2 regions of the Kribbella sp. NPDC051586 genome follow, and region 2 is predicted to be linked to the other one. Evidence: predicted binding sites of a transcription regulator. Region 2 holds the regulator's gene; the other holds the start of a gene.

Region 1 (4,101 bases), on a different contig from region 2:
AGCGAGCGGCGTCGGGATGTGCTTCGCTGCCGTGACGTAAGCGATACGCGGATCCAGCAGCCAACCGTCTACCGCTGCGGCGACCGCAGTGACCAGACCGGCCCGGACGACTGCACCGTCGGGCTCGTAGACGTACTGGCCGACCGGACCGACCTCAGCTTCCGGTGCGTCCGTCACGGTCGCCTGGCTGGGCAGCAGGGTCGCCCGCCGCTGCGTACCGCCGTAGAGCTCGCCGGACCACAGCGCGGCCTCCTTCACCTCGCCGGAGTCGCTGATCCACTCCGCTTCCACACCAGCGGGGATCGCATCGTGCGGGATGCCGGGTGCCACCTTGACGCAGGCAGTGCGCTGCAGCAGCTCGAGGACGAACGACCAGGGCGGCGAGTAGGCGTTGTGATCGAACACGCGCCGCCCATCCGCCCGCCGAGCTGGGTCGGCGAACACCACGTCGTACGGCGTGAGGTCGGTCGACTCGGCCTCGCCTACCAGGACGTCACCGACCAGTCCGAGAGCTGCCAGGTTGGCGCGGGCGGTGGCCGCTGTCTCGGGATCACGTTCGACGCCAGTCACTCGCAGGCCTGCGCGGGCGGCGCTGATGAGGTCGCCGCCGATCCCGCATCCCAGGTCGACCACGCCGGCGTCCGGCAGAGTCGCTGCGAGCCGTGCGGCGCGGTGCGTGCCGACTGTGGTCCGAGTGGCTTGCTCGAGGCCGTCTGGTGTGAAGTACATGCGCTCGGCGTCCGGACCGAACTTGGGAACCGCCCGACGTCGCAGCGCGGCCTGCGTGACTGCAGTGGTGACAAGCGTCGCGTCGTACCGGCGTCGCAGCTTCTCGACCAACTGAAGCTCACGCCCAGGCTGGTACTCCGCACACGCCGCCGCGAGCACCTCTGCGCCCGGTCCGTCGAGCAAGGCCGTGACTGTCACCCGGCAACTCTAGAGCGGGCTGGAACAGCTCCTGCTCCAGCTTCTCGTTGCCATCGAGTAGAGGCGCCAGTTCATCGCTGAGCGCGTCTTGGGGCCGTAGATGCCGTCGACGACCAAGTGGTGCTTGCGCTGGACCGACTTGATCACCGCGCGGGTATTGCTGCCGTAGATGCCGTCGACGGCGAGCTTGGTGCCGTAGCAGAAGTTCAGGTTGCGCTGGAGCACCTGGATGGCGGTGTCCGGGTCGCCGTACCGGTTGGAGCCGCGGTACGGGTCGTCGCCGTACATGAGGTTGCAGGTGGTGCTGCTGCTCGCGTAGATCGACGGCATCGGGATGCCCCAGCTGCGGTTGACCGGGACGAGCCGGGCCGCCCGGCACTGCGGCAGGGCGGCAGCCGCCTTGAGCTCGGCAGCGGTCGCCTCGTGGGAGGCGGTCTGGTCGGTCGGGGCCTTGGGCGCCGGCGCGGCCGCTGGTGCGGCGGCGGCCGGGGACTCGTGCTTCGACGCGTTGGCGGCGACGGCTCCGACCGCGACCGCGGCGACGGCGGCCAGGAGTGCGATCGTCCGGCCGGAGAGCTTGGGCAGTGCCGGCAATGAGAACGCCATGGCTCCTCCTCGGACCCGTTCTGACGCAACGGTCCCATGAACGCGCGGCCTTGACCACAATCCGTGCCCGCCCGCTTACCGGCCCTGAGTGCCTCAGGGTGAGAATCCTTTGGCACTCGAGTTGACCGAGTGCTAATCGCGGCCTAGATTCGGTGTTGGCACTCTCGGTGTGAGGGTGCCAGCGGTCCGGCCCTTGACCCCCGCGACGGCAGGGGAGCGCGACCACCATGAACGCAGCCAAGCAAATCGACCGTGGAGGTCAGCAAGTGTCGGTCACGATCAAGCCGCTCGAGGACCGCGTCCTCGTCGCGCCGCTCGAAGCCGAGCAGACCACGAAGTCCGGCCTGGTGATCCCGGACACCGCCAAGGAGAAGCCGCAGGAGGGCGAGATCCTCGCCGTCGGCCCGGGCCGGATCGACGACAACGGCAACCGCGTCCCGCTGGACGTCGCCGTCGGCGACAAGGTCATCTACTCCAAGTACGGCGGCACCGAGGTCAAGTACGACGGCCAGGACTACCTGATCCTGGGCGCCCGCGACATCCTCGCAGTCGTCAGCAAGTGACGACCGCTCGCTGTTCCTGACCGACACCGCCCTGGTGCCCTCCGGCGCCGGGGCGGAGTCGGTGCAGGACCCGGCGATGGTTCGTACCTGCAACGATTTAGCGATTTCAGAGAGGGACTGGATTTTTCATGCCGAAGATCCTCGAGTTCGACGAGAACGCTCGGCGCGCGCTGGAGCGCGGCGTCGACAAGCTCGCGAACACGGTGAAGGTGACGCTGGGCCCGAAGGGCCGCTACGTCGTCCTGGACAAGAAGTGGGGCGCCCCGACCATCACCAACGACGGTGTCACCGTCGCCCGTGAGGTCGAGCTGGACGACCCGTTCGAGAACCTTGGTGCGCAGCTGACCAAGGAGGTCGCCACCAAGACCAACGACATCGCCGGTGACGGCACCACCACCGCGACGGTGCTGGCGCAGGCGCTGGTGCACGAGGGCCTGCGGGCGGTCGCCGCCGGCGCCAACCCGATGGGCCTCAAGCGCGGTATCGAGGCGGCCGTCGAGGCCATCTCGGCCAAGCTGGTCGACACCGCCCGCGCGGTCGACGACAAGGGCGACATGGCCCACGTCGCGACCATCTCCGCGCGTGACGCCGAGATCGGCACGCTGATCGCCGACGCGTTCGACAAGGTCGGCAAGGACGGTGTCATCACCGTCGAGGAGTCGAACACCTTCGGGACCGAGCTCGAGTTCACCGAGGGCATGCAGTTCGACAAGGGCTACATCTCGCCGTACTTCATCACCGACGCCGAGGCCGGCGAAGCGGTGCTGGAGGACCCGTACATCCTGATCCACCAGGGCAAGATCTCCGCGATCGCGGACCTGCTGCCGCTGCTGGAGAAGGTCGTGCAGTCCGGCAAGACGCTGCTGATCATCGCCGAGGACGTCGAGGCCGAGGCCCTGTCCACCCTCGTGGTGAACAAGATCCGCGGCAACTTCACCTCGGTCGCCGTCAAGGCGCCGGGCTTCGGCGACCGCCGCAAGGCGATGCTGGAGGACCTGGCCGCGCTCACCGGCGCGCAGGTCGTGGCCCCGGAGGTCGGCCTCAAGCTCGACCAGGTCGGTCTGGAGGTGCTCGGTACGGCGCGCCGCATCGTGGTCACCAAGGACAACACCACGGTCGTCGAGGGCGCCGGCAAGGCCGAGGACATCGAGGGCCGGGTCAACCAGATCAAGTCCGAGATCGAGCGCACCGACTCCGACTGGGACCGCGAGAAGCTGCAGGAGCGGCTGGCCAAGCTGGCCGGCGGCGTCTGCGTGATCAAGGTCGGCGCGGCCACCGAGGTCGAGCTCAAGGAGAAGAAGCACCGGATCGAGGACGCGGTGTCCGCGACCCGGGCCGCGATCGAGGAGGGCATCGTCGCCGGCGGCGGCTCCGCCCTCGTGCACGCGGCCACCGTGCTGGACAAGGACCTCGAGCTCGACGGTGACGAGGCCACCGGCGTCCGGATCGTCCGCAAGGCGGTCGTCGAGCCGCTGCGCTGGATCGCCGAGAACGGCGGCTACGAGGGCTATGTCGTGGTTGCCAAGGTGTCCGAGCTGGAGCCGGGCTTCGGCTTCAACGCGGCCTCCGGCGAGTACGGCGACCTGCTCGGCAGCGGCGTGCTGGACCCGGTCAAGGTGACCCGGTCCGCGCTTGCCAACGCCGGCTCGATCGCCGCGCTGCTGCTGACCACCGAGACCCTGGTGGTCGACAAGCCCGAGGAAGAAGAGCCCGCGGCGGCCGGTCACGGCCACGGCCACGGTCACTGAGCCTCAGGCAACCAGTTCGACAGCACGGCACACAGCACGGCACAGCACCACAGCACCACAGCACCGCCCGGCAGGTAACTGCCGGGCGGTGCTTTCATGGGGCCTGTGCTGATTCGAGAGCGTCGTGACGATGACCTGGCCGTCTGCGTGGAGTTGCTGCGGGACGTGCACGAACTAGCCGGCTACCCGATCAACTGGCCCGCCGAGCCGGCACAGTGGCTGAGCCCGAAGAACGCTCTGGGCAGCTGGGTCGCGGT
Region 2 (4,101 bases):
CGATCGCGGACCAGCACGAGGGCATCCGTGCGCTCACCCCGGACGAGCTGTACACCGCGGACGACGTCGAGATCGTGCTCAACCTGACCATCCCGGCCGCACACGCACCGGTGCACCAGGCCGCGATGGAGGCCGGCAAGCACGTGTACGGCGAGAAGCCGCTGGCCGTGGACCGTGCCGCGGCGGAGCCGCTGCTGAAGTACGCCGCCGCGAACGACCTCCGCGTCGGCTGCGCCCCGGACACCGTGCTCGGTACGGGGACGCAGACCGCTCGCGCAGTGATCGACCGCGGCGACATCGGCGTACCGCATGCCGCGACTGCGTCGTTCGTCACGCCAGGGCATGAGCTGTGGCACCCGGCGCCGGAGTTCTACTACCAGCCGGGCGGTGGGCCGGTCCTCGACATGGGGCCGTACTACGTGACCAGTCTGGTCACCCTGCTCGGTCCGGTACGTCGGGTCACGGCGCGGGCCGGCCAGTCGAAGCAGGAGCGGCAGATCCACTCCGGACCGCGAGCGGGTACGACGTTCCCGGTGGAGGTGCCGACGCACGTCACCGGCGTACTGGAGCACGAGTCCGGTGCGTTGACCACTGTCCTGATGTCCTTCGACGTCTGGGCTGCGCGCTTGCCGCGGATCGAAGTCCACGGGACCGAGGGCAGCCTGTCCGTGCCGGACCCGAACGGCTTCGACGGCACGGTCGAGCTCGCGATGGCCGCGCGGCGCGAGTGGACCGAGGTCCCCGTCGCCGGTGGGTACGCCGGAGCCGGCCGGGGTGTCGGTGTGGCAGACATGGCGCGGGCGCTCCGTCGCGGTGAGCCACACCGCGCTGACGGAGCGTTGGCGTACCACGTGCTCGACGTACTCGAGTCACTGCTCGAAGCGGCTGTCCAGGATCAGCCCGTGGACGTCGCGAGTACGGTCGACCGGCCCGCCGCCGTACCGTTGGGGGCGTCGCCCGAGACAGCTTGAGGTCGAGCTGGGAATCAGGCTGAGACCCGCCCCACGCCGCCGTGCGTCGGGCGGGCTCCTCCGGCTCGGTAGACTGGCACTCGGAACTTTCGAGTGCCAAGGTCGATCGAGAGAGGGTGGTGCGCGTGCTGGACGACCGCAAGCTGGATGTGCTCCGCGCCATCGTCGAGGACTACGTGGCGACTCACGAGCCGATCGGGTCGAAAGCCCTGGTCGACCGGCACAACCTCGGCGTCTCGCCGGCCACGGTCCGCAACGACATGGCCGCGCTGGAGGAGGAGGGGTACATCACCCAGCCGCACACCAGCGCCGGCCGGATCCCGACCGACGCCGGGTACCGGCTGTTCGTGGACAAGCTGAGCACGGTCAAGACGCTGTCGGTCGCCGAGAAGAAGGCGATCACGTCGTTCCTGGCCGGCGCGGTCGACCTGGACGACGTCGTCCGCCGTACGGTCCGGCTGCTCGCCCAGATCACCCGACAGGTCGCCATCGTGCAGTACCCGTCGCTGAACAGGTCGAGCGTCCGGCACATCGAGGTCGTCACGATGAGCCCGCGCCGGCTGCTGCTGGTGCTCATCACCAGCAACGGCCGGGTCGAGCAGCGGATCGTCGAGCACCCGCACGACGTCGACGAGCAATTGATCGCCGACCTGCGTTCGCGGCTCAACACCGTCCTGGCCGGGCAGCGTCTGACCGACGCGACCACGTCGCTGGCCGGCGTGCCCGAGCTGTTCGCGCCGGGTGACCGTTCGCTGGTCGCGTCGATCGTCACCACGCTGCTCGAAGCGTTCACCGACGAGGTCGGCGAGCAGCGGATCGCAGTCGGCGGCGCGGCCAACCTGACGCGGTACGGCGACGACTTCGAGCGCAACGTCAAGCCGGTGCTGGAGGCGCTGGAGGAGCACGTCATCCTGCTCCGGCTGCTCGGCGAGGCGACCAACCCGCAGACCCTGACGGTCCGCATCGGTCACGAGAACCCGTTCGAGGAGCTGGCCACCACGTCGGTGGTCGCGACCGGCTACGGGTCCAAGTCGGAGGCGCTGGCCACGCTCGGCATCGTCGGCCCGACCCACATGGACTATCCGAGCACGATGGGCGCGGTGCGAGCCGTCGCCCGCTACGTCAGCCAGATCCTGGCCGAATCATGACGAACCTGCTACCAACCCCCTGGTCTGGAGTATGAGCACCGATTACTACGCCGTCCTCGGCGTCAGCCGTGACGCGTCAGCGGACGAGATCAAGAAGGCGTACCGCAAACTGGCACGCCAGTACCACCCGGACGTGAACGACTCCGAGGACGCACACCAGAAGTTCCAGGAGATCGGGCGCGCCTTCCAGGTGCTCAGCGACCCGCAGAAGCGGCAGATGCACGACCTCGGCGGCGACCCGTTCGCCTCCGCGGGCGCGGGGCCGGGCGGGGCCGGGTTCGGGCAGGCGTTCACGTTCACCGACATCATGGACGCGTTCTTCGGCCAGACCGGCGGCGCGACCCGTGGTCCGCGGCCGCGGACCCGTCGCGGTCAGGACGCGCTGATCCCGCTGCGGATCGACCTGGCCGAGGCGGCGTTCGGCACGACCCGGGAGCTCAAGGTCGACACCGCCGTACTGTGCCCGACCTGTAGCGGGTCCGGCGCGGCGGCCGGGTCCGAGCCGGTCACCTGCGAGATCTGCCACGGCCGCGGCGAGGTCACCCACACGCAGCGGTCGTTCCTCGGCGAGGTGCGGACGATGCGCCCGTGCCCGAACTGCCGCGGCTACGGCACCACGATCCCGAGCCCGTGCGTCGAGTGCGCCGGCGACGGGCGGGTGCGCTCGCGCCGTACGGTCACCGTGAAGATCCCCGGTGGCGTCGACAGCGGGACCCGGGTGCAGCTGTCCGGGCAGGGCGAGGTCGGCCCCGGCGGCGGACCGGCCGGCGATCTGTACGTCGAGATCGAGGTCGAGCCGCACGACATCTTCACCCGCAACGGCGACGACCTGCACTGTACGGTCACCCTGCCGATGACGGCGGCCGCGCTCGGTACGACGATCGACCTGCCGACGCTCGAGGGCGAGACGACTCCGCTGGAGATCCGGCCCGGCACGCAGTCCGGGACCGCGCAGACGCTGACCGCGCGCGGCGTACCCCGGCTGCGGCACGCGGGTCGTGGCGACCTGATCGTCCAGGTGATCGTCGAAACCCCGACGAAGCTCGACGACGCCCAGGCCGATCTCCTGCGCCAACTGGCGGTCGCCCGTGACGAGGAGCGGCCCCAGGGTCACGTCCAAGCCACCCACAAGGGCGTCTTCGGCCGCCTCCGCGATGCCTTCGGCGCCCACTAGATGCTGAACCCGCTCCCTCACCCCACCCCCGCGCGCCTCGACGTCTCAGGGGTCGACCCCTCAGGTGCTGGGTTGGCCCCTCGGATTCTCGGGGCCGAACCCATCATCTCAGGGGTCAACCCCTCGGACGGGCGCCGGTGGGCGCCGGCGGTTGGGGGTGCTCGGTAGGTGGGCGTTGCGGTGTTCTTCCACGCCGACCTCGGCGGCGACGAACTGGTGCTGGACGGTCCCGAAGGGCGGCACGCGGCTGTCGTACGTCGGATCGACGCGGGCGAGCGCATTCGGCTGACGGACGGGTGCGGTGCCTGGGCCGAAGGGCCTGTGGTGGGTGCTTCGAAGGCCGGGCTGAGCGTGGCGGTGGATGAACGCGGGACCGTGCCGGCCGCGCATCCTCGGGTGGTTGTGGTGCAGGCCGTGCCGAAAGGGGAGCGGGCCGAGCCCGCGGTCGAGATGCTGACCGAGGTCGGCGTCGACGTGATCGTGCCGTGGAACGCGGAGCGCAGTCAGTTCCGGGCGAATCCGGAGCGGATGGAGAAGATGCTCGCGAAGTGGCGTGCGTGGGCCTTCGAGGCGAGCAAGCAGTCGCGGCGTACGTGGTTCGCGGAGGTCGCCCCGCTCGCGTCCACGGCCGAGGTCGCGGACCGGCTGGCCCGCGCCGCGCTCCCCGTCGTACTGCACGAAGAAGCAACCACCCCGCTGGCGTCGCTGACCGTCCCGGCGAGTGGCGACATCGTCCTGGTCATCGGCCCCGAAGGCGGCATCGCCCCCACCGAACTGAAGACCTTCGACGTCGACCCCGTCCGCCTCG

What was found. The regulator HrcA, encoded in region 2, represses chaperone genes, less so after heat shock. The targets are predictions, from matches to a motif close to TTGGCACTCGNNNNNNNCGAGTGCCAA.
Region 1: a site for HrcA is predicted at 1,643-1,669, ahead of groES (co-chaperone GroES). Genes of this name have one in related genera too.

Annotation. Positions count from the first base shown of each region.
Region 1 covers NZ_JBITDF010000001.1:174,104-178,204, reverse strand. Annotated here, with positions in the region: gene ACIA58_RS00880 (methyltransferase domain-containing protein) at 1-927, opposite strand, end outside; gene ACIA58_RS00875 (peptidoglycan-binding protein) at 937-1,533, opposite strand; gene groES (co-chaperone GroES) at 1,800-2,096, shown strand; gene groL (chaperonin GroEL) at 2,225-3,844, shown strand; gene ACIA58_RS00860 (GNAT family N-acetyltransferase) at 3,941-4,101, shown strand, end outside.
Region 2 covers NZ_JBITDF010000002.1:1,209,079-1,213,179, reverse strand. Annotated here, with positions in the region: gene ACIA58_RS16125 (Gfo/Idh/MocA family protein) at 1-971, shown strand, start outside; gene hrcA (heat-inducible transcriptional repressor HrcA) at 1,097-2,119, shown strand; gene dnaJ (molecular chaperone DnaJ) at 2,151-3,293, shown strand; gene ACIA58_RS16110 (16S rRNA (uracil(1498)-N(3))-methyltransferase) at 3,462-4,101, shown strand, end outside.